3 regions of the Marinobacter antarcticus genome follow, and region 1 is predicted to be linked to each of the others. Evidence: predicted binding sites of a transcription regulator. Region 1 holds the regulator's gene; each other region holds the start of a gene.

Region 1 (10,500 bases):
GTGCGCGGTTACGGTTACCAGACGTTATCACCGGAGAATGATAATGGCATCCCGGTTGGGGGTCGTTACACGATAGTGGGCAGTGCTGAATACCAATACCAGTTTGCTGATAAATGGCGTGCCGCGCTGTTTGTTGATCATGGCAACGCGATTAACGATTTGTTAGACCCCTTGGCTACCGGCGTCGGCGCCGGTATTCGTTGGGTCAGTCCGCTTGGGCCCTTGCGTCTGGATATTGCCAAAGGCCTGAATCCTGAACTTGGTGGCCAGTGGCGGGTTCATTTCTCGATGGGGCCGGAGCTGTGACGGAAATTCATAAAGATAACGAAACAGCGGATAGCGCAAAACAGCCTCAGGGCAAGCGGACTGGTCGTATCCGGTTCTGGTTGCTTCTGCTTCTTGGGCTGTTGGTACTGTTGCCGGTTGTTCTGGTTGCGGCGGCGTTGCTGGTATTGCGCTCTGAGACAGGAACCGCCTGGGTAATTGAGCAGATACCCGGGCTCGAGGTTGTCAACGACCGCGGCTCGCTGTTTGGAACCTGGCAGGCGGATCGTCTTCAGTGGCGGGGATACGGTGTTGATGTGGCGGCTGAATTCCCGCTCATAGACTGGTCGCCTTCCTGCCTTTTTGACTTGCAGTTCTGCCTGGAAACCCTTCACATAAAGCAGTTGGACGTGAATATACAACCTTCTGCAGAGGCGCAGGGTCCGGCCGAAGACCTCAGTCTGCCTGGGCTTGAGTTGCCGCTGGGGCTCAGAGTTAACGACGTACGGTTAGGAACATTTACCTTCAATGGCAGCAAGGTATGGGACAGATTCGAGCTTGATGCCGGCGGCTCCGGGGCAGACTGGAAACTGGAGCGGGTCTACTACCAGCTTGATGACTATACCGTGGTGGCATCTGGTCGCGTGGAAACCCGCAGAGACTGGCCCGTCAATCTTGAGGTGAACGCCAAGCTGCCGCCTCCTTATGGCGATACCTGGACAATTGGCCTGGCGCTTTCTGGCAGCGTGCGGGATCTTGCTCTTGCCGGGCAGAGTCGCGGCTATCTCGACGCCGCGCTGGAAGGCAAGGTGGAGCCGTTGGCGTCGAACCTGCCAGCACGCTTGCGGGTAACCTCGGAAACGTTCCTGGCGGCCGAGGCCTTGCCGGCAACCCTGGTGCTGAACGACTGGTTTGTTGAGGCCGCAGGCAGCCTGCAGAGCGGATTTAAAACGACAGCGCAGGCGACACTTCCCGGCACGGAAGGGCCGGTTTATCTGACACTTTCGGGCCTGGTTACAACCGCTGAGGCCCGGGATATCAGGCTGGAACTTTCGGCGAAGAGTGGGGCAGAGAAGAGCAAGGCAGACACACCATCCAAAACGGTGGTGGTCACCGGCAATACGCAGTGGCAGGACGGTCTCAGTGCGGAGGCGAAGTTCCAGTTGCGGCAGTTCCCCTGGTATTCACTGGTTCCCGGCCTGGACGAGCCGCCTGTTGCGCTTCGCAAGCTGGATGGTGAGGCTTCGTGGCGTGATGGTCGCTATCAGGCGAACCTGACCGCTGAAGTGGACGGGGCCCAAGGCCCGGCAGAGTTGTCTACATCTATTGACGGTGATGCCAGCCGGGCCAGGTTAACAGAACTCTCTGCGGTGACGGGGGCGGGGTCCCTCTCTGGTGAAGGGGCCCTGGATTTTTCCGGTCCGCTAAGCTGGCAGGCCGCCTTGGAACTTGTGGATTTTAACCCCGGATATTGGGTGCCTGTTCTGGAAGCGAGTCTCAGCGGCGAGGTCTCAACAAAAGGGCAGCTCACGGATGGGGCAGTTCCGGCTATGGAGGCCAGCTGGGATCTGAAGGGCCAGTGGCGCTCCAGCCCGACTGTTGCGGCGGGCCGCCTTGATACCTCAACGGGTGATTGGGTTGTGCCGCAGCTGAAGCTGGTTATTGGTGATAATCGACTTGATGGTAGCGGTAAATGGGGCAAGGAGTTACAGGCCAATCTAGACCTCAAACTGCCGGATCCGGAAAAAATTCTGCCGGGCCTGGGCGGAGAGGCCAAGCTCCAGCTCAAGCTTGCAGGAACTCCCGATGACCCGCGAGGGGAGTTGACCGCAAGTGCTGTCGAACTGCGCTGGCAGGATCTTCTGGTTGTTGACGCGCTAAGCCTCGATGCCCAGCTGGAATCCGGGTTCCGTCTCAATGCCGAGTTGCAGAGCAAGGGTATTGCCGTCGCCGGGCAAACTATCGAGTCGCTGGCCGTCAAGGCTCAGGGCACCCAGGGCGATCACGAGGTTGCCATTGATGCCCGGCATGCAGATGCGCGAGTGCAGCTGGATTTTCAGGGTTCTGCGGGTGAGGCTTGGGCAAACTGGCAAGGTGAGCTTGCGCGGGGCGTTATTGATGTGCCCGGGCAGGAGCAGACCTGGGAGCTGGAATCTCCCGCCGGACTAGCATACGCAGATGATGGCAAACTCAGTTTTGCGGCCCATTGCTGGCGCTGGCAGCAAAGTTCTGTTTGCGCAGACAAACAGACCCTGCTGCCTGTGCCCGGCATTGCCTATCGTATCGACAGTTTCCCCGCCGCGGCTTTGGCTCCGCTTCTGCCAGAGACATTACGCTGGTATTCAAGCATTAGCGGTGAAATTAACTTTACCTCAACCGACAACGGCCCTGATGGTCGCATTGTACTCGATGCCGGTGAGGGTCGATTTGAGCTGCTTCTGGACGGAGAGTGGGAGAGCCTGAGTTACGATACCCTGACGACGGAACTGGATCTCAAGCCCGACGAGGCGGATCTTGCGGTACGGTTGTCTGGCCCGGAACTTGGCAGACTCTCGGTGAATATGACCCTGGATCCGATGGCCGAAGGCCGCCCGGTTGAAGGTCAGTTTAAACTGGAAGGCCTTGATATCGCCTTGGCTGGCCTGTTCACCGGGCTTGAAGAGGTGGCCGGCGAGGTGAACGGCGAAGGAACGATCTCCGGGCCTCTGATGAAGCCTGCGGTGCGTGGGGAGGTGGCGTTAACCAACGGCCGGATAGTGGATCCCCGCCTGCCTCTGCCCATGGAAGAAGTGGTTATCAGCGTCAAGCTTGACGGCTATTCAGCGGACATTCGCGGTCGTATCAGAAGCAACGCCCGCAGCGAAGCTCTTATTCGGGGGGAAATTGACTGGCAGGATGCTCCAGGCGGTGAGGTTCGCATTACCGGTGACAGGTTGCCTTTCAGCCTGGAACCCTACGCCCATCTGGAGGTGGCGCCGGATCTGACCATTGCATTCCGTGAAGGTGCCTTGCGAGTGGAAGGCCGGATTGAAGTGCCTCGGGGTGACATTGAAATAGAAGGGCTGCCCGAGCAGGCTGTTTCCGTATCCGAAGATGAAGTGATTGTCGGAGTAAAGCAGGAAGAGCCTCTTGTCAGGTCTCTGGATATGGATGTCACGGTGGTTGTAGGCCAAGACCGGGTTAGCTTTGTCGCGTTCGGCGTGACGGGCGACCTTGAGGGCACCCTGCGGATCGGTAATGACATGGACACCCGGGGCACCCTGCAGTTGGTGAACGGTCAATACGAAGCGTATGGCCAGGAGCTTGAATTGCGGCGTGCACGGCTGCTATTTGTCGGCAGCCTGGTTCAGCCGTACCTGGATATTGAAGCGGTGAGGCAGGTGGATACGGTGGTGGCAGGGATTCGCTTGAGTGGCCCGGTTCAGTCACCCACTACCGAGGTGTTCTCCAGCCCGGATATGCCGCAGGCAGATGCTTTGTCCTACGTGATTCTTGGTCGCGCTCCCAGGGGACAGAGTGAAGACGGGCAGATGAGCCGGGCTGCCATTTCGCTGGGGCTAACTCAGGTGAACAAGGTAACCGGCCAGATCGGAGAAGGCTTCGGTATTCGCGAGTTAACGCTTGAAGCGGAAGGTAGTGGGGACCAGACATCGGTTGTCGCCAGTGGCTACCTGAACGACGACCTTAGTATCCGCTACGGGGTGGGCATCTTTGTGCCCATCAACACCGTGGCGCTGCGTTACGATCTGGGACGGTACTTTTATCTTGAAGCTGCCAGCGGATTGGCAGCCTCTCTGGATATATTTTATACACGGGACTTCTGAGTTCAGTCCAGTTCAAACGTTGCATCCTGCACTCAGTGATCCCTTCGCGCTATTGCTCCATCAACTGGCCCGGCTGGATGCGGGCTCCAGCCGGGCCAGCTTGAATGACAGCGCTGCCTGCACGAACTCGCTGAAAATCCGCCGGTGTCCACTGTGGTAAAGCAGGTATTCAGGATGCCACTGCAGCCCCATAAGCCATTGGCCACGAGTGCTTTCAATGGCCTGGACGAACAGATCATTGTCTACAGCTGTCACCTTGAGATTCTTGCCCAAGCGTTTTATAGCCTGGCTGTGTATCCGGTTGGCCCCGATTACCGGGGCCCGCATAAGCTTTCCCAGCCGGCTGGTTTTCACAAGTCGAACGGTCTGCATGGGCAATAACAGTGGTCTGTGCCGGGTATTCACCCTGAGGGGCGTTACGTTCTGGCACAGGGAACCACCGTGAAATATGTTGATAAACTGAGCGCCCCGGCAGATACCCAACACAGGAATCCCGACAGATTCTGCCTGTTCCAGCAGGTGATAATCGGTTGTATCCCGGACCTTGTCGTAACGGGCACTCACCTGGGGTTCCTGGCCATAACGCCCCGGGTGAACATGGGTGCCGCCTGACAGCACCAATCCGTCCAGCATTGAAACGTCCACCCGGGCACCGGGCCGGATGTAATAGGGGCGCGCACCCTGCAGCCTGAGGCCAAAACTGATCAACTGTTGCGCAACACGCTTGCGGGCAGGGCCGCTGATGCCGATTGTCAGGCCGGGCAGGTTGTCTTCAGTAGGATGCTGTTCAGACATAGTCTTTGCTGTGCAGCCAGCTTGCTGAGGTTTCCTGCCAGCTCTGAGTCAGATTGCGCAGGCTGATTTTCCGGCTTTCCCGGAACAAAGCCCGAAGCTCGGCCAAGTCGTCCGCATTGTTGGCGATCTGCTCTACCACCACCCAGTCATTCCACACGTTGGAAAAGTTCCATTCCGGGTTGTCGATGTCACAGTCTGGCAGCCGGTAGTGAAGTGTAGGCCGGCTTTTGATGCGTGGGTCTTTCACGTACTGGTCGAGAAGAGGTTTGTCCAGATGGGCAAACAACGGCAGAAGATCCAGGGCACGGTTGCGCGTGGGGTTGGATTCCAGATAATCCACCATCATCTGGTGTTGGTCTGGTGCATAGCCCTCAGTTATCAGAAGGTCAGTATAACGGCTGCTCCAGGGTTCAATATAGGGTGTGAACTTTCTGCTGATGTCCAGCTGATGGCGAGCTTTGAGCCAGTCATAGAGCACGGCAAAGGCCTGAAAGTAGCGAACCAGTGTTGTCGGTTTGAGGTCAGGCAACTCAGGATTCAGCTGCAAGCCGAATGCAAAATAAATAGCCTCCCGGCTACCCAGTGCGCCGGCGTCACGCAGCTCCTTGACCAGAACCTCAATCTGCTGCAGTTCCGAAAACCGCATAGGCGGGCTCACAATCTCCAGCGGCACAATACGCTCAGCCGCGGCATCGATGACTTCCATGGCTTGCCCGCCGAGCTCACGGAGTGCCTCGGGCACTCTCTCATCCGTGAGATCCAGATCTTTCACCGGATCCGAATCCAGTTCGATAACAAAGCAGCCCAGAGGCGTCTCAAGCTTGCTCACATAGCGGGATTCCAGTGTGGGCGTTCCACCAAGAAGCTCTGCAACCAGGCTGACGAGTTGCCCGTATCCAAGCCCGGACAGTTCGATTTCCACACCCACGCGGCGTTGTTTTCCGTCAGTCGTGTTCAGTATGTCTGGCATCTTGCAGGGGGTAGTTTTACTCATAGTACTCACAGGTAATAAATTTGCGATTTTTCACCATATCACACTCCTGTAGCGGCGGTGGTTAAGGGATAGCAAGAAAATAAGTCACCTGGCTTTACACTGGATAAAACACTGTATATAGTCAAAACACTGTATAAACAAACAGGATTGCTGGTGCACTGTATATGCCAGCAGATATCAGGCCCAGCATGTATAAGCCCTGCATGCAGCAAGCGGAGCAGCGCAACAATGAAGCTGACAGCAAGACAGTCTCAGGTACTGGCGATTATTCGCCGATCCGTGGATGAAACCGGCTACCCACCCACTCGCGCGGAAATAGCAGCGGAGCTTGGATTCCGCTCGGCGAACGCCGCTGAGGAGCATCTGCGTGCACTGGCCCGCAAGGGCGCTATCGAAATGGTGCCGGGCGCCAGCCGGGGTATTCGCCTGCCCGAAGTTGCTGAAGACCCGGGGCTACCTGTTATTGGTCAGGTGGCGGCGGGCAGTCCGATTCTGGCTCAGGAGCATATCGAGGATCATTGCTCGCTGAAGCCGGAGTTTTTCTCGCCTTCAGCCGATTACCTGCTTCGGGTCAGAGGGATGAGCATGAAGGATATCGGCATTCTTGACGGCGACCTTCTTGCAGTACACAGCACTCAGGATGTTCATAACGGCCAGGTTGTTGTGGCCAGAGTGGGTGACGAAGTGACGGTGAAGCGCTTCCGGAAAGAAGGCTCGAAGGTCTATTTGAGTGCCGAAAATGAAGAGTTTGCGCCGATAGAGGTCGACCTCAAGGAGCAGGAGCTGTTCATTGAAGGGCTGGGTGTAGGTGTTATCCGGCGTTCTGATCTGCACTGATCGGGCTGGTATAACCACAGACGCATTGAAAAACGGGTGAATTATGGAACAACTTAGCTTCAATCAGAACATGGCATGGCAGCAAGGTATTTTGCCTTGCTCAGTGCCGGAATATACAGCCCGGAAACAGCGCACAGTCATTCGAGCCAATTACAAACCGGATGTCGCGGACTCCACTCCGGTTGGCAATGTCACGGAAATCATTCTGCCAGAAGGGCAGGTAGAAAACTTTCAGCTGTTGCTACCGATGCTGACTCAGCTCAACCAGGAAAAACGTTGGTTGGCGTGGATTGATCCTCCCCAGGCACTGGTGAGCAAGTGGCAGAAAATGCACGGTATTGTCGCTGGAGAGCTTCTGGTTTTGCGCTCCACCGCAGAATACCCTGCGCGTCAGCTTGCGGAAAGAGCCTTGAGCGCGGGTACCTGTCATGCGGTGGTTATGTGGACGCGTAAACTGGGGAAAACAGCCTTTGACTCCCTGCAGAAGGCGGCGGCGGAAGGTAACAGCCACGGCGTCGTGCTTAGGCAACGCTGAGTCTTACCCACTTAGTGCAGAGTGTAAGCGGGCTGAGCGTCTGAAACGTCCAGCTCGTCATCTTCCCAGTCAATGTCGTGAGTAACATTTCCAGCGGCTTCTATTCCTGCAGCAATCATTGCCTTGGCTACAGACATATCCCGATCTTCCATCATTTCGCGGGCTTCATTTGAAAACGAAATCCTGACCAGTGGTGCACTGTCGTCGTCGATGCGTCGCAGGGCATAGTCGCCGTTGCTTAATTGTACAATCTCGAAAAACGATGGTGACATTTCATTAACCTTTTAGTGTTGAAAACCGGAAGCGGCGGTCCTGAGTGATTGGTGATTACCACTCGCCGTGTTGTTCTTCCAGGTTGTCGGCAAACTGTTTTACTGCGTTCAGAGTCTTCATAAGCACTTGGGCGGAGCGGTCTGGCCCGACCTCGGCAGATACGGCAATTATATTTTCTGCACTAACCGTTTTCCGCGCTGCGGGCGGTCTGCTCTGGGCGGTTTCGAGCTGGTCAAGGTGATTCCACCAGCTTCCCGCTTCCTGCTCAAGGGCTCTCAGTTCGCTGGTTTCGGTGGCTTGCTCTCCAATCAGGTTTGCAAGTTCTGCCAGAGATGAAGGCTCCTCCGAGCGCTTCTGGTAAAACCGGGCAATCATAATCAGTAAGAGCCGTCTTGCCCTTAAAAGAAGCTCGATAGAACCTTGGGTAGCCGCTTCACGTTGTAATTTTTGCGCAGGAGTATGAACCGGGTTCCCGGTATCGGTTGGCTGCTTCGGTGTTTCAAGAAGCGTCCTTGCAAGAAACAGCTTTTGTGAAACCAGCGAATACCATTGAGATGCCATGGGGTGCCTCTGAAAACTCCCTGCTGCGCAGAGGTCCCGCTGAGGATCCCTGCCCGAAAACAGCCGAATAAAATAGCCTGCCATCATAGCATTTCAGCTGGCAGATTTCTTTACCTCTTCCGTTTTGGTCTCAAGTGACAATAAAATACAAACAATCACTTGAAACGGTCGTTTGAATTTGGCAAAAGGGAGCCCCTATTATGGGTTTTGGATTGTCTGGAGGGGTTAGGAATGCGGAGCCAATTTGTCGCGTGTATTGCAGTGCTTTCGTTCGGGTTTTCCGGGCAGGCGTTGTCAGCAGTATCGGTAGCTGAAGCCGAACGGCTAAAGCTGGATCTGACGCCGGTCGGTGCCGAGCGAGGAGCCAATGCTTCCGGCAGTATTCCGGAGTGGACCGGCGGGTTGACTGCGCCACCTGCCAACTGGCGTGAAGGCGATATTGAGGTAGATCCGTTTCCGCAAGATGAGGCGTTGTTCGTGATCACGGCGGGCAATATGCACCTGTATAAGGACAAGCTCTCTGACGCTTCGCTCCGGATGCTCAGCCAGTACGGCCCGGATTTTTTCATGCCGGTTTACCAGACTCGCCGCACCGCCGCGTTCCCGCAACATGTGTATGATAAGTTTTATGACAATGCTCTGAGCGCTAAAGTGCTGGATAACGGAAATGGCGTGCGCAACACTATTATGACCAGCCCGTTTCCGATTCCTGAAAACGGGCTCGAAGTCATGTGGAATCACATTCTGCGTTATCGCGGTGAAGAGGTATCGTTCCGTAGCGCTTCCGCCACGCCCCAGGTGGACGGTTCCTATAACCCGGTAGTCAATCAATATGATTACTATTTTGCCTACAGCAAGAGAGATACAGAGCTTGCTGATATAGATAACAAGATTTTCTACCTCAAGACGGATACGATTTCGCCCTCTACGCTGGCTGGTACTATCACGCTTGTGCACGAAACACTCGACCAGGTGCGCTCGCCCCGCTTGGCCTGGCGTTATGATTCTGGCTCCCGGCGCTTGAGGCGGTCACCGAATCTGGCCTACGAGACGGATTTGCCAAACTCCTCGTCCCTGCGCTCCGTTGACCAGAAGGATATGTACAATGGTGCTCCAAATCAGTACGACTGGATTCTGAAGGGCAAGCGCGAGCTCTTTGTTCCCTACAATGCTTACAAGTTGCACAATCAGTCAGTTCGGCCGGACGACGTTATTCGTGCAGGGCACATTAACCAGAAACTGACGCGCTATGAGTTGCATCGGGTTTGGGTGGTTGAGGCAAAGCGCCGCACCGGCATCAAGCACATCTACGACCGTCGAGTTTTTTATGTGGATGAAGACAGTTGGCAGATCCTGATGTCGGAAGAGTATAACGAGGATGGCGAGCTGTGGCGGGTTTCGGAAGCCCATAACATCAGCTATTACAATGAGCCGGTGTTCTGGACTACCATGGAGATGACTTACGACCTAAAATCTAAGCGCTATTACATCGACGGGCTGAATGACGATTTCCCGGCCTACGATTTTAACCCCGGATTTCGCGGTAGTGAGTTTACTGCTTCTTCTGCGAGGAGGGCTGCTCGTCGCTGATTGCAGTACTACGGTATGAGACGCTGGCACTCGCCGGCGTCTCTTCAGGGTCGCTCGTTCTTCACCTCTTTGTGCAAGGAGAAAATGTCTTGGCGGACTCTCAAGATGGTTCCCGCTCTGAAGGCCAGTCGTGTCTGGCAAACTTCGATCAGCTAATGGCGGATCTTGGCAGCGCTCTGGCCAATCAGGACTGGGACGCTCTGGTTAGCCTCAGCGCTGGGGTGAAACCCGCGACAGAGCCGTTGATAGCCGCACTGGAGGATGGGAAAATTGAACCGGAGCCTGTCCGGACTCGACTTGAAGAGTTGCGGCAGTTTCTGGACACAGCAGGTGAAGGGGCTGCCCGGGCCAAAGCAGAAGCGGAGCAGGCCCTGAAAGGAGTGAACCGAAACCGCAGTGCAGCTAAGGCCTACCAGAATGTTTCAACGCCGCGGCCTAAATAGCGTCATAAAATTGACTCTTTTGGTTTTAACGTCTTAAATACCGCACAAATCCCCAAAGAGACTCTTGTGAATGTCTAAAAATAACAAGGTGCTGGTGCTGAGTGAGGACGAGTCGATGCGCCGGGACATGGCGACGATTCTGGAGTTTATTGGCGAAGAGCAGGTTATTGCAGGTCATGACGCCTGGGCACTCCTGGAATCTGGCGATGAAGAGAGTCTGGCGGATATTTCCGTTGCCGTTGTAAATGGCTTCGATTCTGGTGCCGTAAGCATGATTGAGGCTGTGTGCAAGGCCGTGCAGGGCGTTCCTTTGTTGATGGTGGGTGATCCCGCACTCAAAGGCTTGGCGGAGTCGGATGCTGCTCGCGTTATTGCTCGGATGGA
Region 2 (10,500 bases), on a different contig from region 1:
CGGTTTCGGGGCGGTTCTGGCACAGGCGTTCGGCAGCGTTTGCTGAGAGCCCCTGGATGAGTCTCAGGCCCAGGCGCAGTTGGTGGTCAGGGCCTTCCAGGATGTTATCCCAATGGCTGCTGTTTATGTCTGGAGGTAGTGCGACAACGTCATGGCGTCGGGCGTCCTGTACCAGTTGTGATGGCGAGTAGAAACCCATGGGCTGGCTGTTCAGAAGGGCGCAGTAGAAGGCGGCTGGATAGTGCTGTTTGATCCAGGCAGAGACGTAAACAAGCAAGGCGAAGCTGGCTGCGTGGGATTCCGGGAAGCCGTAGCCGCCGAAGCCGCAGATCTGCAGATAGAGGCGTTCAGCAAAATCAGCGTCGTGGCCGCGTTCCAGCATGCCGGTGATGAGTTTTTCCCGGAAGGGAGTCATGTCGCCGTGGGATTTCCAGGCGGCCATGGCCCGGCGGAGTTGGTCGGCTTCGCCAGCAGTGAAGCCGGCGGCAACCATGGCCAGTTTTATGACCTGTTCCTGGAAAATGGGTACTCCCAAGGTGCGTTCAAGAACGCTGCGGACGGCGTCATTGGGATAATCCACCGGTTCCAATCCGTGTTTCCGGCGCAGGTAAGGGTGCACCATATCGCCCTGAATGGGGCCGGGGCGAACGATAGCAACTTCGATCACCAGATCGTAATAGGTTTCAGGTTTCAGCCTGGGCAGCATGTTGATCTGGGCGCGGGATTCCACCTGGAATACGCCAATACTGTCGCCTTTTTGCAGCATGTTATAGGTGGCCCGGTCTTCTTGGGGAATGTCCTGCATGCGGAAGGGAAAGCCTTTCTGTTTACTGATCAGTTCCAGGGCTTTGCGGATAGCCGTGAGCATGCCCAGCGCGAGAATATCCACTTTCATCAGGCCCAGGCTTTCCAGGTCGTCTTTGTCCCACTGGATAACCGTGCGGTCGGTCATGGCAGCGTTTTCAACCGGTACCAGTTCGGCCAGCGGCCCTGAGCTGATCACAAAGCCGCCCACATGTTGTGACAGGTGGCGGGGAAAACCGAGCAGAGTGTTTACCAGGGTAAAGAACTGATCGGCGACCTTCGGGTTGCGGGTCAGGCGTTTGTCGAGAATTTGCTGGCGCCAGTTGGTGGCTTTGTCGCGCCAGTCGATGCCTTCCAGTAGCTGTTCCACCAGTGCCGGGTCAAACCCGAGGGCTTTGCCAACGTCGCGAATGGCGCTGCGGGGGCGGTAGCGGATAACCGTTGCAGCCAGTGCGGCTCGCTCCCGGCTGTACCGCCGGTAGATGTACTGGATGACTTCTTCCCGGCGTTCGTGTTCAAAATCTACGTCGATATCCGGCGGCTCGTTTCTGTCTTTGGATATAAAGCGTTCAAACAGCAGCTCGACTCGGGCCGGGTTTACTTCGGTAACGCCCAGGCAGTAACACACTGCGGAGTTTGCAGCAGAACCCCGGCCCTGGCAGAGAATGCCGCGATTGCGGGCAAAGGCAACAATATCGTGGATGGTGAGAAAGTAGTGCTCGTACTTCATCTCCGAAATCAGCCCAAGCTCCTTGCGGATCAAGGCCTGAACAGACAATGGCGTGCCCTCCGGATAACGCTTGCGTTCACCTTCCTGAGTTAATCGTTTCAGATAAGCCGCCGGGGTCTCTCCTTCCGGCACAAGGTCCGGAGGGTATTCGTAGCGCAGACTGCCGGGCTCAAAGGTGCACTGTTGGGCAATGCGCAAAGATTCTTTCAGCCAGGCTTCGGGAAACAGTCGTTGCAGTACCGGTAGCGGGCGCAGATAGCGTTCACCGTTCTGGAACAGGCAGAGGCCGGCGTTTTCCAGGCTGGCGTGGTTGCGCAAGGCGGTGAGCACATCCTGCAGTGGCTGACGTTCCCGGCTGTGCATATGAACTTCGCCAGTGGCGGTAATCGGGCAACGCAGGTGCTCAGAAAGCCAGCTGGCCCGGGCCAGTTGTTGTTCCTCTCCGGATTCCAGGGTGCGGGCGGCAGCAATCCAGAGGCGGTGCTCAAACAGCCGGAGTAACCATTCGCCGCAGGACAGGGCCTGATCCGCATCGGCTTCAGCCGGTGAGGGCGGTAGCCACAGGCACAGGCAGTCATCCAGAGCATGTGTTTCCACGTCACCATGGAAAAGCTGGTATTGCCCTTTTTCTGCCCGGCGGCGAGCGGTGGTTATAAGCTGGCAAAGCTGTCCATAGCCCTTGCGGGTGCGGGCCAGAAGAATAAACCGGGGTGTGTGGGCTCCGGGAGGGGCGTCGTCCAGTTCAAACCAGCTCCCGGTAATCAGCTTGACGGAGCTCTCTTTCAGTGCCGCCCAGGCACGGGGGATGCCCGCCACCGAACAGGCATCGGTAATTGCCAGGGCGGTATATCCAAGCTCTGCGGCGCGTTCCGCAAGCTCATGAGGGTGAGATGCCCCCGTCAGAAAGGTGAAGTTGGTGAAACAGAACATCTCGGCGTAGGAAGGTTCATTCATCAGCCAAACCACCCGTGTATGAACCAGCCATCCCGCACATCGCGGAACACCCAGGCCAGCTGTCCATTATTCAGTTGGGCGATGTAATAATCCCGGTGTACCCGCTGGCCGTCCCACCAGCCGCCACTGATCCGCTCCGGGCCTGTGAACCAGGTTTTCGGTGTTTCCGTAAGCGGTTGCGGCCCCCGCAGAAGCCATAAGGGCCGGCGGGGCAGCGGGTTGGCTGTTGTTGCCGTTGCACGGCTTGTTCGCCGCACTTCTGAAGCGCTCCATGCCCGTTCGGGTCGGTGATCTGCCTGGGGCGCAAGTTGCTTAAGGGCGTTATCTCCAAGCCTTGCCTGCAGGCGGCTCATCAGAGTGTGCCAGGCTTCGTTCAGATCCTGGCTTTCGCCCAGCAGATCCTGCCCACCGGGCGTTTCCCGTCCAAGAAACCGTTTCACGGTCAATCGCAGCGATATGACCGGAGCCTGGAGTGGTTGCTGCTCAAACCGCAGGCTTGTCAGGTTGAGAAATGCTTCCGCCCGGTGTTCCGGGCCGGATGTGCGAATGTGCAGGCGCGTTGGTTCTGCGTGCCGGTGCCGGAGCACCAGCAGCAAGCTGTCGGTATCCTGCTGGCGCCAGCACAGATCCTTTTCCAGTTCAGAGAGTATGCGCTGCAACGGGAACAGAAGTCCCTGTGACCGTTCAATTTCCTGCACAAAATCTGCCTGCTGCCGGAAGTAATGGGGCGGTTGCCAGGGTGCCTTTGGGTCGGGCCTGGAACCCTGGATTTTCTGGATATATGCCAGAGTTTCCGGGGACAGTCGGCGGGCCATCTCTGTCGGCGGTAAACTGAATACCTCGCCCAGAGTATTCAGCCCAAGCCGTTGCAGGCGGGTGCTGGTGCGCCCGTCAAACTCCGCAGCCAGCAGGGGCATCTGACCAAGAGTGTGGAGAATATGGCCTTTATCGGACGTGCATGCTCCCTTGCCGTTACGTGCAATCAAGCGTGCGGCCAGTGGTGTGTGGCCAATGCCTGGCCAGGCGGTAAGCTGGCGTTCGTGCAGCACTTCTTCTACCGTTTGCCAGACCGCTGGCAGGCCACCGTATAGCCGTTGCAGGCTGCCGATCTCAGCCAGCAAACCGTTTGGCGGAACCAGAACAATGTGAGCCGCATAGCGGTACAGCCAGAGGGCCTGGTCTTCCAGAATCCGGGCCTCCTGCTGTTGGTCTGCCCTTATTATGTCCAGATTCTGCACCAGGCTGACAGCTGTTTTCAGACGCATGCCGGCGGTCACGCCCAGGTCCCGGGCAGCCGGGCAGGCTTGTATTACGTTTTGCCCGGAACCCTCCACAATCACTAGCGCAGACTCGTTTTCACTGGAACGACGAATGTGGTCCAGCAGTAGATGAGGAAAGTGCAGATACAACCAGAGCATAGAAACTACCGGGCCGATGTGGGCCAGGGGCCCTGAACCACACTGGGCGCTTCACGATGAAACAGGCCCGCCCGGTGAGTCATGGCAAGCGAACAATGCTGGCCTGGCCAGCTGCCGCGGCGCTTTACCACATTCACTTTCAGGCCCTGTTGATCGTCTGGCTCGAGCTCAAGGCGCAGGGCGGCCGGAGAGTTCTGCTCGGTGTAGTGTCGCTCGCGAAAAAGTACGCAAACATTGCTGCCGGCTTCGGCCGCCAACTGCAAACGCCGGATTTCGCTGGCAGCCAGCTTGCCGGGCCAGGCCATCACCAGGCCCGTGACCGGAGAACGCAGGCAGTTTTCCAGAGTCCACAGGAAATCGCCCTTGTTTTTGGTGTGGATCATGATCACCTGATCCAGGTTGATATCTTCCCGCGCCAGCGCCGGGGCATAAGGGGTGTGCGGAGGGTTCAGCCAGAATACGGTTTTACCTGCCTGCGACAGCCTTTGCATCAATGGTATTAACAGAGTCAGCTCGCCGATGCCGGGGGCATCCAGCAGACATTCGCTTAAAGCACCCCGGGGCCAGCCAATGCCACCGAGCTGGTTATCCAGAACCTGATAGCCGGTCAGCTCTGCCGGTTGAGTGGTTTTATTGTGCCGGTGTCCCTGCCAGACACGGGCATCTTGCATTAGCGTGTTAAGAAGCTCGCTCATGGTAAAATCTCGAAGTACTGTTTAAATATACAGTATTCTGAAGGCGAGCTTATTTCAAGAAGCAGGTTAATAAAATGAGTAACCGAACTCACGCCTGACGGGTCAGGCGATTTTTCGGGCAGCCTCTTTGTGGAGGATTTTTTCGACGTCTTCCGCTGAGAGGTTTTCTTGCTTTAGAACGGCCTTGGCCAGCGCTTCAAGCTGATTCCTGTGATTAGTGAGGAAATCGATAGTGGCTTTTTCCAGAGCCAGGAGTTCTGACTGGATTTCAGCGTCAATCAGCTCCGCCATCTTCTCACTGAACTCTCGGGGCAAGCCCATTTCACGGCCAAGGAATACGTGCTCTTCACCAATGCTCAGGCCCAGAGGCCCTATTTTTTCGTTCATACCCCATTGGCCGATCATCCGGCGGATCAGCTTGGTGGCTTCCTTGAGATCATTCTGGGCACCGGTGGTCACTTCTCCATAGATAATTTTTTCGGCTGAGCGTCCACCCAGCATGACCTTGATGCGGTCTCTGAGATAGCTTTCGGAATAGTTGTAATGATCTTCTTTAGGCGTCTGCTCGGTAACACCCATAGCCATTCCGTGGGGAATAATCGTGAGCCGGGTGAGAGGATCGGCCTTTGGCATGTAGTAGGCCATGATGGCGTGCCCGCTCTCATGGTAGGCAACAACTTCCCGCTCTTCCGGTGACAGCCGGGCGTCGCGTTCTTCGCCCAGAACGATGCGGTCGCGGGCGAGCTCAAAGCAGTGAGTCGTAACCTCACTCAGGTTTTCCCGGGCGGCTGTCAGGGCTGCTTCGTTCACCAGGTTTTTCAGATCTGCACCGGAAAAACCGATTGTGCGGGCCGCCTGTTGCTCCAGGTCTACGTCTGCAGCCAGGGGCACTTTGCGGGCATGCACCGCGAGGATGGCACTCCGTGCGTCCTTGTGTGGAAGATCCAGAGTGATTTTGCGATCAAAGCGGCCAGGGCGGAGCAGGGCACTGTCCAGAACATCCGGACGGTTGGTGGCGGCCAGTACAAGAATATTCTCGTGGGATTCGAAACCATCCATTTCCGTGAGAATCTGGTTCAGCGTCTGCTCCCTTTCATCGTGCCCGCCACCGACGCCTGCGCCCCGGGAGCGGCCGATTGCATCCAGCTCATCAATAAAAATCAGTGCTGGTGCTTCCTTGCGGGCATTCGCAAACATGTCCCGGACCCTTGAGGCGCCCACACCCACAAACATTTCAATGAACTCTGAAGCGCTGATGCTGAAGAAGGGCACTTCCGCTTCTCCTGCAATCGCGCGGGCAAGAAGGGTTTTTCCTGTACCTGGCGGGCCTACCAGAAGAACACCCTTGGGCATCGACGCACCCAGTGCCCGGTATTTATCCGGAGACTTCAGGAAGTCGATAATCTCCGCAATTTCCCTTTTGGCCGACTCAATACCGGCCACGTCATTCAGTGTTGTGGTTGAGGTTTCTTTCACCGCCCGGCGGGCTTTTGAACGGCCGTAATCAAACATGCCGCCACCCTGAGTCATACGCTTCTGTGCGGAACCCCAGAACCAGTACATCAGGGCCAGCATCAATATCCAGGGCAGGAAGCCACGAATCAGTTCCTGCCACCAAGGTAGTCCCGAAGACGTGGCCCGAATGGTGACATCATGTGCCTCCAGTATCGTGAGCAGTTCGGGGTCATCCATCGGCGGCCGGGTAGTGTTAAACCCAGGGCTTGAGCCTTGTATGTTGTCGCCGGAGCTGAAGGAAGCCCGGCCCTGATCGCTGAACAGGCCGGTTATATTCTCTTCCTTGAGTGTTACCTCGGAGACCTGGTCGTTAACAACGGCGGTTTTGAACTCGGAGTATGCCAGCTCCTGAAGCTTTGGTGCGCCGCTGTCCTGTAGCCACATAAACGCCAGGAAAATGGCAGCGCTGAGCCAGAGAAATGAATACTGCTTGGGTATCTCCGGCTGCTGATTAACCGGTGGTGTCTGTTTTTCGGGAGTATTTTGTGTGGTCATTTTGATCTTCGGTTATCCTCCGTATCTACCGCTGTATCTACCCATGGCGCTTTGTTAGCAGTTCATGTGTCAGTAACCCAAGGCCGAGGAGGTGCTGCGTCTCGGGTCTGCGCCGCCGTACAGGGTGCCGTCATCTCCAGTCATGATACTCTGAATGACCCCCATAGCCGAATGGGTCACCACTTTGTGACCGCGAGAACGGACGCCGCTTACCACTGATCATCTGCTTTTTCCTGCGCTTCGAGTTCAGCTTTACGCTTGCGGATTTTATCCATTTTGTCCTTCGGGATATGCCCGCTGTTTGCAGAGTTCCGCAGTATGACAAGGCCTCCTACGATCAGAGTCACGGCAGCGAGCAGAAAAACCCAACCTATTACTGGCATACGTCTGGCTCCTTTGTTCGGAAGAATTTCTTTATAGTGGAACATCAACAGCCAGGTTGGCGGAACATTCCATTTCTTTTCACCATTATGGCAGTGTATGCCGGAAACCGGGGAGGCGGCTGAAGCTTATTTTGAAAAGCACACAGCGAGACTCAAGGGCTTGGCATAGATAAATCCGATAGCAAGCACTCAGGCAAACAAGGACCCCAAGTATGAGCGATTCCAGCTACACCCCACCAAAGGTCTGGAAGTGGGAGTCTGCAAGCGGCGGCGCTTTTTCAAATATTAACCGCCCCATTGCAGGGCCGACTCACGACAAAGAACTGCCTGTAGGCAAGCATCCTTTGCAGCTGTACTCGCTGGCTACGCCAAACGGTGTGAAAGCCACGATTATGCTGGAAGAGTTGCTTGAGCAGGGCATCAGCGGTGCCGAGTACGACGCCTGGCTGATACGCATTAACGAGGGCGAGCAGTTCGGCAGCGGATTTGTGGACGTCAATCCGAACTCCAAGATTCCGGCGCTGCTGGACTGCACTCAGGATCCCGCTGTCCGGGTGTTTGAGTCAGGCTCCATTCTGCTTTATCTGGCAGAAAAGTTTGGCCAGTTTTTGCCCTCGGATATTGCCGGACGCACTGAGGCGCTTAACTGGTTGTTCTGGCAGATGGGCAGTGCGCCGTTTGTCGGCGGCGGCTTCGGGCATTTCTTTACCTATGCTCCCGAGAAGTACGAGTACCCCATCAATCGTTATACCATGGAGGTGAAGCGGCAACTGGACGTGCTGGATCGCCAGCTGGCGGACAACCGATATATTGCCGGTGACGAATACACCATCGCAGATATGGCGATCTGGCCTTGGTACGGCGCTCTGGTGCTCAACAAGGTTTATGATGCCGCAGAGTTTCTTGAGGCGCATACTTATAACCATGTGCAGCGCTGGACCAAAGAGATTGAAAAGCGACCGGGTGTTCAGCGCGGACGTTTAGTGAATCGTGCCTGGGGCGAGCCTGAAGATCAGCTTCATGAGCGCCATGATGCAAGCGATTTTGAAAATAAAACCCAGGACAAACTTGCCGCGAGCCTTGGGCACGCCTGACGGGGCAGGCGATTTTTCGGGACCCAGTTGTTCCATATCCACGCCTGCTGCCCGAGCTCCGACAACATCATGACGGGAGAGATCAATGATTAACCTGACCATAAACGGACAACAGCACGAGCTGGACGTTCCCGATAACATGCCGCTGCTTTGGGCCATTCGGGATGTTGTCGGCATGAAAGGCACCAAGTTTGGATGCGGTATTGCTCAGTGCGGTGCCTGTACCGTTCACCTGAACGGGGTAGCGATACGGTCCTGTGTCACGCCGGTCTCCGCCGCCAAGGGCGAGATAACAACTATTGAGGCTATGGCCGACGATCCCGTTGGCCAGAAAGTCCAGCAGGCCTGGCTGGATTTGGGCGTGGCGCAATGCGGTTATTGCCAGGGTGGCCAAATCATGAACGCCACGGCTCTGCTGAAGAAAACGCCGGCACCACAAACCCAGGAAATTGTCGACGCCATGGCAGGCAATCTGTGTCGGTGTGGAACCTACAATCGCATCCTGGCGGCCATTGAACGGGCTGCGGACACAGAGGAGGCCAGCTCATGAGCCAGCCAGACGATAAATTGTTACTCGCCAATGTCAGCCGTCGCGGTCTTTTGAAAGGATTGGCAGGGGGCTCTGCGCTGCTCTTGGCAGCCCGCTGGGATCTGGCGCTGGCCAATGAGCAGGCCCAGTTTGGCGCCGGCGCTATGCCCGGTGGCTGGATTGATAACCCGAATGTGTTTATTCATATCGATTCGGACGGCCTGGTCACCATCGTCAACAACCGTGCCGAGATGGGGCAGGGTATCCGTACCAGTCTGGTTATGGTGGCTGCCGACGAACTGGGCGCGGATTGGAATCAGGTTCAGGTGCAACAGGCGGAGGGAGACCAGGATAAGTACGGCAACCAGAATACCGATGGCTCCCGCAGCATGCGTCACTGGTATGAGCCCATGCGCCGGGCTGCGGCCGCGGCCAGACTGATGCTTGAGCAGGCCGCGGCCAACCAGTGGAATGTACCGGTGCATGAGGTGCGGGCCGGGATCCACAAAGTAGTGCATCCAGCCACAGGCCGGGAACTCGGCTTCGGCGACCTCGCAGAAGCAGCGAGAGAGCTGGATGTTCCCGGTCGGCATGACTTGGTTCTGAAATCCGACAGTGAGCTGCGCTTTATTGGCAAGGAATCCGGGCTGATTAACGGTGAATTGAAATCCGCCCACCCCAAGGCCATTGATGGTGAAGATATTGTCTCCGGAAAGGCGATTTTCGGTGCCGATGTCGACCTGGATAATACGCTTTACGCGGTCGTGGCTCGCCCGCCAGTTTACGGTGCCAAAGTAAAAAACGTCGATGACAGAGATGCACTGAAAGTTGCCGGTGTCAAAAAAGTGATCCGCATTGAAGGCACTGGTCAGCCCGCGGCATTCAATCCGTTGGGTGGTATTGCCGTGGTGGCTACCAATACCTGGGCCGCCATGGAAGGCCGCAGGGCCCTGAAGATCGAGTGGGACAATGCTCCGGCCGGGGATAATGCCGACTACACCTCCGATGCTTACCGGGAGTCTCTGGAAAAGGCGGCACAATCCCCCGGCAAAGTTATCCGCCAATCCGGCGATGTCGAGGCCGCCCTGCAAAAGGCTAAAAAGCGTGTGTCAGCAACTTACTATATGCCCCACATGGCACAGGCCCCAATGGAGCCCCCAGTGGCAGTGGTGATGATCAAGGACGGTAAGGCCGAGGCCTGGGCTCCGGTTCAACATCCAAGGGCGGCCCGGGAAGGTATCGCGGGGATGCTGGGCATAGATCTGGAAAATGTAACCCTTCATCAGACACTGCTCGGTGGCGGCTTCGGCCGCAAGTCGAAACCGGATTTCGTGATCGAGGCGGCTCGACTTGCGAAGGAGTTTGAGGGGCAGCCCATCAAACTGCAGTGGTCCCGCGAGGATGATATCAGCCATACCTACTTCCATACGGTCTCCGTAGATCATCTGGAAGCGGGTCTGGACGGGGAGGGCAAGGCGACCAGCTGGCGCCACCGGACCCTGTCTCCCAGCATCACCTCGCTCTTTGCCCCGGATCCCAAGCATATAGCGGAATTCGAGCAGGGCATGGGCTTCAACACCATGCCATTCAATATTTCCGCTATCCGGTTGGAAAACCCACCCGCGCCGGCTCATGTGCGTATTGGCTGGTTTCGCTCGGTGTACAATCTGCCACACGCCTGGGCCATCCAGAGTTTTGCGCATGAAATGGCCGTGGCAGCCGGCAAGGACCACCGGGACTATGTTCTGGACCTGCTTGGGCCAGACCGGAAAATTCACAACCTGACCGTCGGTGATGGCTGGAACTACGGTGAGGACCCGGACAAGTACCCGATAGACGTGGGCCGGATGCGCCGGGTAATTGAACGCGCCACTGAAGAGGCG
Region 3 (10,500 bases), 720 kb from region 1:
CCGGCGGACTTCAGAGCCTGCTCTTCACGGATAAGATCTTCGATCTGCACCAGATACCAGGGATCAACCTTGGTGTACTGGAACACGTCATCCACGCTCAGCCCGGCCCGGAAAGCATCACCGATGTACCAGATACGCTCGGCACCGGGAACGCTGAGCTCGCGGGTGAGCGTTTCACGAGAACTTTCCGAGGTAAACTCTTCAAGCTGCTCATCAAAACCATCAGAACCAACCTCCAGACCCCGAAGAGCTTTCTGCAGAGATTCCTGAAAGGTGCGACCAATGGCCATGACTTCACCCACAGATTTCATCTGGGTAGTCAGGCGAGCATCGGCCTGGGGGAACTTCTCAAAGGTAAATCTCGGAATCTTGGTAACAACATAGTCGATGCTGGGCTCGAACGACGCAGGCGTTACGCCACCGGTTATCTCGTTGCGTAGCTCATCGAGTGTGTAACCGACCGCCAGCTTGGCTGCCACTTTGGCAATCGGGAAACCGGTAGCCTTGGAAGCCAGTGCCGATGAACGCGAAACCCTCGGGTTCATCTCGATAACGACCATCCGGCCAGTGTCCGGATTGATGCCAAACTGTACGTTGGAGCCGCCGGTTTCCACACCTATCTCACGCAGCACTGCCAAAGAGGCATTGCGCATGATCTGGTATTCTTTGTCGGTCAGCGTCTGCGCCGGCGCGACGGTTATGGAATCCCCGGTATGCACGCCCATGGCGTCGAAGTTCTCAATGGCGCATACAATGATGCAGTTGTCCGCCTTGTCGCGAACCACTTCCATCTCATACTCTTTCCAGCCAATCAACGACTCATCAATAAGCAGCTCGTTGGTGGGTGAGAGATCAAGACCGCGGGTGCAGATCTCTTCAAATTCGTCCCGGTTGTATGCAATACCGCCGCCAGAACCGCCCATGGTGAACGATGGGCGGATGATGCATGGAAAGCCGATGTCTTCAGCAACTGTCCAGGCTTCTGCCATAGTGTGGGCAATGGAGGCACGCGGGCATTCAAGACCAATGGCTTTCATGGCCTTGTCGAAGCGACTCCGGTCTTCTGCCTTATCGATAGTGTCGGCGTTGGCGCCGATCATTTCCACACCATGCTCCGCCAGCACGCCGTGCTTTTCGAGATCAAGCGCACAGTTAAGCGCGGTCTGCCCACCCATGGTGGGCAGCAGTGCGTCAGGCTTTTCTTTTTCAATGATCTTGGCGACGGTCTGCCAGTTAATCGGCTCGATGTAGGTGGCATCCGCCATCACCGGGTCGGTCATGATGGTGGCCGGGTTCGAGTTAACCAGGATCACCCGGTAACCTTCTTCACGCAGGGCTTTGCAGGCCTGAGCGCCGGAGTAATCAAATTCGCACGCCTGCCCGATCACAATCGGGCCTGCGCCCAGAATCAGGATGCTTTTAATATCGGTCCGTTTTGGCATGTCTTGGTAAACCTGTCAGCAACGTTTAAATTCTTGCAGCGCAAAAAGCAGCGCGTGTCTGGGATGACGTATCTGTCGGTGAGCCGGCGCTATCCCTTCCGGGCTTCCATCAAATGGATAAACTCATCAAACAAGGGCGCCACATCACTAGGACCCGGGCTCGCCTCAGGATGCCCCTGAAAACTGAAGGCCGGCTTATCGGTACGGCGGATACCCTGCAAAGTGCCATCGAACAGCGACTTATAGGTAACTTCCAGCACAGCAGGAAGGGAGGCTTCATCTACCGCAAAGCCGTGATTCTGGCTTGTAATCATGACGGTGCCATTTTCAAGACGCTGAACCGGGTGGTTAGCGCCATGATGGCCATGCCCCATCTTCACACTTTTCGCACCGCTGGCCAGTGCCAGAAGCTGGTGCCCCAGGCATATGCCAAACACCGGAATCTCGGTTTCCAGCACTTCCTGAATCGCCTTGATTGCGTAATCACAGGGCTCAGGATCGCCCGGGCCGTTGGACAGGAATATGCCATCCGGATTCATCGCCAGTACTTCTGAAGCCGGAGTTTGCGCGGGTACAACGGTAATATCGCAGCCACGGGATGCGAGCATACGCAGAATGTTGAACTTGACGCCGTAGTCCCAAGCTACAACCTTGAACTTCGACTCGCCACCCTTCGCGTAGCCTTCGCCGAGTGTCCACTCGCCCTGAGTCCACTTATAGGATTTGTCGCAGGTGACCTCTTTGGCCAGGTCCATACCTTTCAACCCCGGAAATGCGTTAGCCAGTTCCAGCGCACGCTCGGCAGTGGCGTCAGCTCCAGCCACAATAGCCCCGCTCTGTGAGCCTTTGTCACGGAGAATGCGCGTCAGGCGCCGGGTATCTATATCGGCAATTCCGACAATGCTGCTGCTTCGCAGGTAGTCGTCCAGTGACCCGGTGCTGCGCCAGTTGCTGGCGACCAGAGGCAGATCGCGAATAATCAGGCCGGCGGCCTGAATGCGGTCTGACTCGACATCTTCTTCATTCACACCGGTGTTACCGATGTGAGGATAAGTCAGGGTAACGAGCTGGCGTGCATAAGACGGATCGGTCAGTATTTCCTGATAACCGGTCATAGCGGTGTTGAACACCACTTCGCCGCTGGTTTCGCCGTCAGCGCCAATAGCGGTGCCGTAAAACAGGCTTCCGTCTGCGAGTGCAAGGATTGCGGGTGTGCTCAAGGCTTGTATCCTCATCGAGTGGCGTATCGGTTCGTCACGAACAGGAACGCAAGCGCAAATTCAGGTCGCAAAAAAGCGAGAGGGAGTAAAAACTCCGTCCCGCTTTTTGTTATCCGGGAACGGCTTTTGTTCCCTGGGCTATTCAAAGCCTACGCTTGGTGCAGTTAAACCGCCTTATTGTAAGAAATATGCGGTTTTTTGTCCATGTAAAATCACCACCCGGCATTACTTCAACGATAGAACATCCTGCATGTCGTACAAGCCGGCAGGCTTATCTTTCAACCACAGCGCGGCGCGCATGGCTCCCTTGGCAAAAGTCATACGACTGCTTGCCTTGTGGGTAATCTCGATGCGCTCACCTTCCGTGGCGAAAAGTACGGTGTGATCTCCCACCACGTCACCGGCACGAATGGTTTCGAAGCCGATTTCCTTACGGGTACGCTCCCCAGTGAAACCTTCACGACCGTATACCGCACACTCTTTAAGATCACGACCAAGCGCATCAGCAACGACTTCGCCCATGCGCAGGGCGGTGCCGGAGGGTGCATCTTTTTTATGGCGATGGTGAGCTTCGATGATTTCAACGTCGTAGTCATCACCCAGCGCGGCTGCCGCTGTGCGCAGGAGGTTCAGGACGACGTTAACGCCTACGCTCATGTTGGGCGCAAACACCACGGGAGCGGATTCTGCTGCAAAAGCCAACTGCTCTTTCTCGGCGTCGGACAGGCCGGTAGTACCGATAACGAGCATTTTACCGTTGGCTTTGCAGAATTCGGCGTTTTCCAGGGTCAGATCCGGAAAGGTGAAGTCGATAAGTACGTCGAAATCGTCTTTCACGTCAGCCAGGGTGCCAGCCATTTTTACGCCGGTTTTGCCGATGCTGCTCATTTCACCGGCATCCGCACCGATGAGGCTGCTGCCGGGCTCGACGACAGCGGCACCGAGCTCGAGCCCTTCCGTGCCGTCAACCGCTTCAATCAGCACCTTACCCATGCGCCCGGTGGCGCCGATGATTGCTACCCTCATGGCTTTTTCCCTGTATAAAGCTGATCAGAATTTCATTTCGTCGAAGAAGCTCTTAACACCCTCAAACCAGGATGTTTTCTTCGGTGCGTGGTTCGTGCCGTTGTTACTGCCATCCAAGGTTACCTGAAACTCGTCCAGCAGCTCTTTCTGACGTTTGGTCAGATTGACCGGAGTCTCAACCGTCACACGACACAACAGGTCGCCGGAAGGACCTCCGCGAACCGGGCTGACGCCTTTGTTTCGCAGCCGGAAGAGTTTTCCGGTCTGGGTTTCCGGGGGAATCCGGAGCTTCACGCGACCATCCAGCGTTGGCACCTCAAGCTCGCCGCCAAGGGTGGCATCAATAATACTGATCGGCACTTCGCAATAAAGGTTGCGACCATCGCGAGTGAAAATCGAGTGCTCACGCACCGACATCTGCACATACAGATCGCCCGAAGGGCCGCCCTCTATGCCCATCTCGCCTTCGCCGGAGAGCCGGATACGATCACCGGTATCCACGCCCGGAGGCACTTTGACGGAGAGCGTCTTTTCTTCCTGCACCCTGCCCTGACCGTGGCAGACTTTACAGGGATTTTTGATAATCTGGCCGGATCCCCGACATGTGGGGCAAGCCTGTTGCACGGTAAAGAAACCCTGCTGCATGCGCACCTGCCCCATACCTTTACAGGTACTACAGGCCTCAGGGCGAGAGCCCTTTTCAGCGCCACTGCCGTCACAACTGCCGCACTCTCGATGCCCGGGAATTGTGATCTCTACGGTTCTTCCCTTTACCGCCTCTTCGAGATCCAACTCCAGGGTATAACGCAGGTCCGAGCCGCGGGTGTTGCGGCCGCGACCGCCGCCACCACCAAAAATGTCGCCAAACACATCACCAAAGATATCGGAGAAATTGCCTCCGCCTCCGCCTCCGAAGCCGCCACCGGCCTGGCCATCTACGCCGGCATGACCGAACTGGTCGTAGGCCGCCCGCTTGGACTGATCCGCCAACACTTCATAGGCTTCACTGGCCTCTTTGAACTTGTTCTCGGCGTCTTTGTCTTCCGGGTTGCGGTCGGGATGGTACTTCATCGCGAGCTTTCGGTACGCCCGCTTGACTTCTTTCTCATCCGCGTCCCGGGAAAGTCCGAGAATGTCGTAATAATCGCGCTTGGCCATGCTTTAAAACCCTGTTTTTTAAACGCGGAAAACGCGGAGTAGCTCCGCGTTTTCCAACTACCTGATGTACGTCAGATTTACTTCTTTTCGTCGTCTTTGACTTCTTCGAACTCGGCATCCACCGCATCGTCAGCAGATTGCGACTTCGCGTCTTCCTGGCCGCCGGCCTGCTCTGTCTGGCCATCCTGGTCTGCGTACATCTTCTGGGCCAGCTCACCTGAAACTTCGGTCAGTTTCTGGGTTTTGGCTTCGATGTCGTCTTTGTTAGAACCGGTCAGTGCTTCTTCCAGATCTTTGATGGACGCTTCGATCGATTCTTTCTCGCTGTCGCTAACCTTGTCGCCAGCGTCTTTCAGAGTCTTGCGCACAGCGTGAACCATGGCATCGCCCTGATTGCGAACCTTAACCAGCTCTTCGAACTTGCGGTCCTCTTCGGCGTTCGCCTCGGCATCCTGCACCATCTTTTCAATCTCATCGTCGTTCAGGCCAGAAGACGCTTTGATCACGATGGACTGCTCTTTGCCGGTAGCCTTGTCTTTCGCAGACACATTCAGAATACCGTTGGCATCAATATCGAAAGTAACTTCGATCTGCGGCACGCCCCGCGGTGCGGGTGGAATGTCTGCCAGATCAAAACGACCCAGAGACTTGTTCTGTGTCGCCTGCTTACGCTCACCCTGAACAACATGAATCGTTACGGCAGTCTGGCTGTCATCCGCTGTAGAGAAGGTCTGCGATTTTTTGGTCGGAATCGTAGTGTTCTTGTCGATCAGCGGCGTAGCGACGCCACCCATGGTTTCAATACCCAGGGTCAACGGAGTCACATCCAGCAACAGTACGTCTTTTACATCACCAGAAAGTACAGCCGCCTGAATCGCTGCGCCCATGGCAACGGCTTCGTCAGGGTTCACATCCTTACGGGCTTCTTTGCCAAAGAACTCTTTAACCTTCTCCTGAACCAGCGGCATACGGGTCTGACCACCAACCAGGATAACCTCGTTGATTTCACTGGCGCTCATGCCGGCGTCTTTCAGGGCCACCTTGCAAGGCTCCATAGTGCGCTGCACCAGGTCTTCTACAAGGGATTCCAGCTTGGCACGGGTCAGCTTGACGTTCATGTGCTTGGGACCACTGGCATCGGCAGTGATGTAGGGCAGGTTAACGTCTGTCTGCTGGCTGCTGGACAGTTCGATCTTGGCTTTTTCGCCGGCTTCTTTCAGGCGCTGCATGGCCAGTGAGTCGCCGCGCAGATCAATGCCGCTGTCTTTTTTGAACTGGTCAGCCAGAAATTCGATGATTTTCATATCGAAGTCTTCGCCGCCCAGGAAGGTGTCGCCGTTGGTGGCCAACACTTCAAACTGGTGCTCGCCGTCTACATCAGCAATTTCGATAATGGACAGGTCGAAGGTACCACCGCCCAAGTCATAAACGGCCACGGTGCGGTCGCCGCCTTTCTTGTCCAGGCCATAAGCCAGAGCAGCAGCGGTGGGCTCGTTGATGATGCGCTTCACTTCCAGACCGGCAATTTTACCTGCGTCTTTGGTAGCCTGGCGCTGGCTATCATTAAAGTAAGCCGGAACGGTGATAACCGCTTCAGTCACTTTCTCGCCAAGGTAGTCTTCAGCGGTCTTCTTCATTTTCTTCAGGATTTCCGCAGAAATCTGCGGTGGTGCCATTTTCTGGCCCTTTACATCCACCCAAGCGTCGCCGTTGTCAGCCTTGGCGATTTTGTAAGGCACCATCTTGATGTCTTTTTGAACAACGTCGTCTTCAAAACGACGCCCAATCAGACGCTTGATGGCATATATGGTGTTATTGGGGTTGGTAACCGCCTGACGCTTGGCAGATTGCCCAACCAGAATTTCATTTTCATCGGTGTAAGCGATGATTGACGGGGTGGTGCGATCACCCTCTGCGTTCTCAATAACCCGAACCTTGTCGCCATCCATAATGGCAACACAGGAGTTGGTCGTTCCTAGGTCGATACCGATAATCTTGCTCATTGAATCACTCCAGTTCTTCTGAATGCTGTACTTAATAGTTGTCCGGAAACATCTACTCCGGCTGTTGCGGTTTACAGGCTATATTGGCGCTTAAGTCGGTTTTTCAAGCCTGCTCATCAATTTTTGGTGCATCTTGTGCCTTAGCCACCACGACCATTGCCGGGCGCACAACGCGGCCATTCAACAAGTAACCTTTCTGTACCACCGCCACCACGCTGTTTGGCTCAGCATCTGGCGCAGGCACCATGGACATGGCTTCGTGTTGCTGGGGATCGAATGGCTCACCTACGGGATTCAAAGGTTCAACGTTGAACTTTTTCAGGCTGGAAACGAACAGACTCAGCGTCATTTCGACACCCTGACGGATAGACGCTACCAGCTCGCCAGCATTCCCCTGGCCTTCCGTGCTCTCAACCGCCTTCTCAAGACTGTCTGCCACCGGTAGCAACTCTTTAACGAACTTTTCCAACGCAAACTTGTGCGCCTTTTCAACGTCTATCTCGGCCCTGCGACGCACGTTCTGCATCTCCGCCTGGGACCGCAGCATCTGCTCCTGAAACTCCTGAACCTGGGATTTTAAAGCGTCAAGTTCGGAAACCTCACCTTGCTCGGCCTGCGGCTCACCTCCCTGCACTTCTTCACCAGATGCCTCAGCGGCCTCTTTCAATTCATCTACTTGTTCATTGCGCTTTACGTCGTTGCTCATGACTACTCCTGCCAGATCTTCGGTGGCCGGCTTAAACGCGACCAATTGAACATAGGCTCCAGCCCCACAGAGCCGAAAGAATGCTATTGCGAACGAATATGGGGTTCAGAGCTCAGGTTTCAACCACCACAGCCTGCATTCCTGAAGAAAATCCCGTCGCGGTGTTTGCAAACCTGAAATTACCTGTATATATTCACAGTGACTGTATGCACGAACAGTATATTTTGAAAGGCGGAGGTTATCTGCATGCTCACACAGCTCACAGTTTCCAATTACGCGATTGCCGAAAGGGTAGAACTGCAATTCAGCAAAGGCATGACAGCCCTCACTGGCGAGACAGGTGCGGGCAAATCCATTGTGTTGGATGCCCTCGGGCTTGCGATGGGCGGTCGCGCTGACGCAGGAGCTGTACGTTTTGGCGCGAAGCGCGCAGATATCACCGCCACATTTGATGTCTCGGGCATCCCCGAGGCCCTGCAATGGCTGGAAAGCCACGAACTGGATGACGACAGCGACTGCATCCTGCGCCGGGTAATCAGCAAAGACGGGCGCTCACGGGCCTACATTAACGGCCAGCCCTGCCCCCTTGCCCACCTGAAAGATCTGGGTGGGCTGCTGATGGATATTCACAGCCAGCACCAGCATCAGTCACTCCTGCGCAAAGAAACACACCGCAAACTGATCGATGAATTCGCGGGCGCAGAAGACCTCGCCGGCCTGACCTGCGAGGCATGGAAAGCCTGGAACCAGATTCGCGCGAAGCTGGCCGAGCGCCAGCAGAATGCAGAAGAGTCTGAAGCCAGGCTACAACTACTGCGCTACCAGGTTGAAGAGCTTGATCGCCTGGCCCTGGAAAGCGGCGAACAGGAGCAACTGGAGCAGGATCAGGCGCAACTGAGCCAGGCCGATGCGATTCTGCACAGCAGCCATCAGGCAGCTCTGCTGTGTACCGAAGATGAAACCAGTGCAGCGGGCCTGGTGCGGCAGGCATTGCAGCAACTGGAGCAACTTCCGGTTGCGATCCCCGCGCTGGCCGACACCATACAGATGCTGAACGAAGCCCAGATTCAGATCAGCGAAGCTGGCGATAATCTTCGCCATTTTGTGGATGACTACGAGGCAGACCCAGCACGACTGACCGAAGTTGAAGACAGGCTCAGCGCTATATACCAGATGGCGCGCAAACATCGCATCAATCCGGAGGAGCTGCCCGAATTTCATCAACGGCTAAGCGCGGAATTGGCAGAACTTGATGGCGGAGAGGGCAGCCTGGAGAAACTCGAAGCGGAGCTTGAAATCCAGCGCAAAGGCTTCGACGAGCTGGCGGACAAGCTTTCAGAAGCCCGGGCCAAAGCAGCCGTGGCACTGGATCAGCGCATTGCGGGCGAACTCGCTCAACTGAGCATGCCGGCCGTGCAGTTTGTTACGCAACTGAACCGCAACGGCCAGGATGAGCCAGCGCCCCACGGCCTGGAAGAAATAGAATTTCTGGTCAGTGCCAACCCCGGGCAGCCTGCAAGACCACTAGCCAAGGTCGCTTCCGGTGGCGAACTGTCACGAATCAGTCTGGCGATTCAGGTGGTGGTTGCACAGACATCGACAACCCCAACCCTTATCTTTGACGAAGTCGATGTGGGTATTGGGGGCGGCACGGCTGAGGTGGTTGGCAAGTTGCTGCGCTCGCTGGGCGACAATGGCCAGGTTATCTGCGTGACCCACCTGCCACAGGTTGCGGCTCAGTGTCATCAACACCTGTTTGTCAGCAAGTTCACCCAGCAGGACGCGACTTTCTCAAAAATCGAATCTCTGGACGACCAGGGGCGGATCAGTGAAGTTGCAAGAATGCTCGGCGGGGTGGATATGACCGACCACACCATCGCCCACGCGACAGAAATGTTTTCCAAAGGACAGGCAACCCATCACTGACGTAATGGCGATTACCACTTCCCCCTCTCTACCCTGAGAGCTGTTGGGGCAGGCTTCACAGCCTGCCCCCTTTTTATTCGGCCATTAACACTGCGAATTTACGACTTAATGGGCTTAACGTAGAGAATCAGGCTGTGCTCGACAATTTCGTAGCCGTGCTCTTTCGCTATTTTCTGCTGACGCTCCTCAATCACGTCGTCAACAAACTCAATCACCTGCCCTGTCTGGGTGCAGACCATGTGGTCGTGGTGATCTTCGCTCGCCATCTCGAATACCGCGTGGCCGCCTTCAAAGTTGTGACGCAACACCAGACCCGCCGTTTCAAACTGGGTTAACACCCGGTATACGGTGGCCAGCCCCACGTCATCACCCTGATCCAGGAGTCGCTTGTACACATCCTCAGCACTGAGATGGTGATCCTTGGCGTTTTCCAGGATATTGAAGATCTTCACTCTTGGCAGAGTTACTTTGAGACCGACTTTTCGTAGTTCGGCGTTTTCAGATGCCATGTTACCATTCACTCTTTGGTGTGCCTCACGGCTTCCGGTATGATGAAGCCGCCATTTAACGGTTAACCCGTGCCACACCTGCCCTTGGCAGGCGATTTCAAGATAGAGGATTTCCTCCGGCGATGCAAAAGCTTACAGCTCTCATTCTCACTCTGGTTCTGTCCGGTTGTGCTTTCCCGGGCGTTTACAAAATCAACGTCCAGCAAGGCAACATTGTTACCGATGAAGAGCTGACCAAACTCAACGAAGGAATGCCGCGCAGCCAGGTTCAGGCGCTACTGGGCAGCCCTTTGATGCTGAACCCGGTTGACCGTTCGCGCGAATATTATGTGTACACGTTCCAGCGCCGCGGCGGCGATATCGAAGAACAACGCATCATCGTGTATTACGACGGCGACCGTTACTCACATTACGAAGCTCAGCTTCTGGAAGAAACGCCGGCCTACTGATCCGGCCCGGACTTCTTTTTGGCCCGGTTCAGGCGCGCCTGTTTCGGGTCAATCTGGAGTG

The links. The regulator LexA, encoded in region 1, represses DNA repair genes until DNA is damaged. The targets are predictions, from matches to a motif close to CTGTNTNNNNANACAG.
Region 2: the regulator LexA is predicted to act here: its motif matches at 4,619-4,634, upstream of imuA (translesion DNA synthesis-associated protein ImuA).
Region 3: the regulator LexA is predicted to act here: its motif matches at 7,739-7,754, upstream of recN (DNA repair protein RecN).

The regions. Positions count from the first base shown of each region.
Region 1 is NZ_FRAQ01000001.1:1,854,477-1,864,976, forward strand. Features, by position in the region: gene BUA49_RS08695 (autotransporter assembly complex protein TamA) at 1-306, shown strand, start outside; gene BUA49_RS08700 (translocation/assembly module TamB domain-containing protein) at 303-4,088, shown strand; gene BUA49_RS08705 (gamma-glutamyl-gamma-aminobutyrate hydrolase family protein) at 4,149-4,883, opposite strand; gene BUA49_RS08710 (amidoligase family protein) at 4,876-5,877, opposite strand; gene lexA (transcriptional repressor LexA) at 6,106-6,714, shown strand; gene BUA49_RS08720 (cell division inhibitor SulA) at 6,758-7,249, shown strand; gene BUA49_RS08725 (hypothetical protein) at 7,261-7,521, opposite strand; gene BUA49_RS08730 (DUF6586 family protein) at 7,577-8,083, opposite strand; gene BUA49_RS08735 (DUF1329 domain-containing protein) at 8,315-9,673, shown strand; gene BUA49_RS08740 (SOS cell division inhibitor) at 9,763-10,116, shown strand; gene BUA49_RS08745 (sigma-54 dependent transcriptional regulator) at 10,187-10,500, shown strand, end outside.
Region 2 is NZ_FRAQ01000002.1:102,527-113,026, forward strand. Features, by position in the region: gene BUA49_RS11855 (error-prone DNA polymerase) at 1-2,488, opposite strand, end outside; gene BUA49_RS11860 (Y-family DNA polymerase) at 2,488-3,906, opposite strand; gene imuA (translesion DNA synthesis-associated protein ImuA) at 3,912-4,601, opposite strand; gene ftsH (ATP-dependent zinc metalloprotease FtsH) at 4,704-6,611, opposite strand; gene BUA49_RS11875 (DUF2897 family protein) at 6,821-6,994, opposite strand; gene yghU (glutathione-dependent disulfide-bond oxidoreductase) at 7,207-8,088, shown strand; gene BUA49_RS11885 ((2Fe-2S)-binding protein) at 8,174-8,638, shown strand; gene BUA49_RS11890 (xanthine dehydrogenase family protein molybdopterin-binding subunit) at 8,635-10,500, shown strand, end outside.
Region 3 is NZ_FRAQ01000001.1:1,136,365-1,146,864, reverse strand. Features, by position in the region: gene carB (carbamoyl-phosphate synthase large subunit) at 1-1,442, opposite strand, end outside; gene carA (glutamine-hydrolyzing carbamoyl-phosphate synthase small subunit) at 1,532-2,662, opposite strand; gene dapB (4-hydroxy-tetrahydrodipicolinate reductase) at 2,888-3,688, opposite strand; gene dnaJ (molecular chaperone DnaJ) at 3,713-4,846, opposite strand; gene dnaK (molecular chaperone DnaK) at 4,924-6,849, opposite strand; gene grpE (nucleotide exchange factor GrpE) at 6,953-7,555, opposite strand; gene recN (DNA repair protein RecN) at 7,802-9,481, shown strand; gene fur (ferric iron uptake transcriptional regulator) at 9,580-9,990, opposite strand; gene BUA49_RS05330 (outer membrane protein assembly factor BamE) at 10,113-10,439, shown strand; gene BUA49_RS05325 (RnfH family protein) at 10,433-10,500, opposite strand, start outside.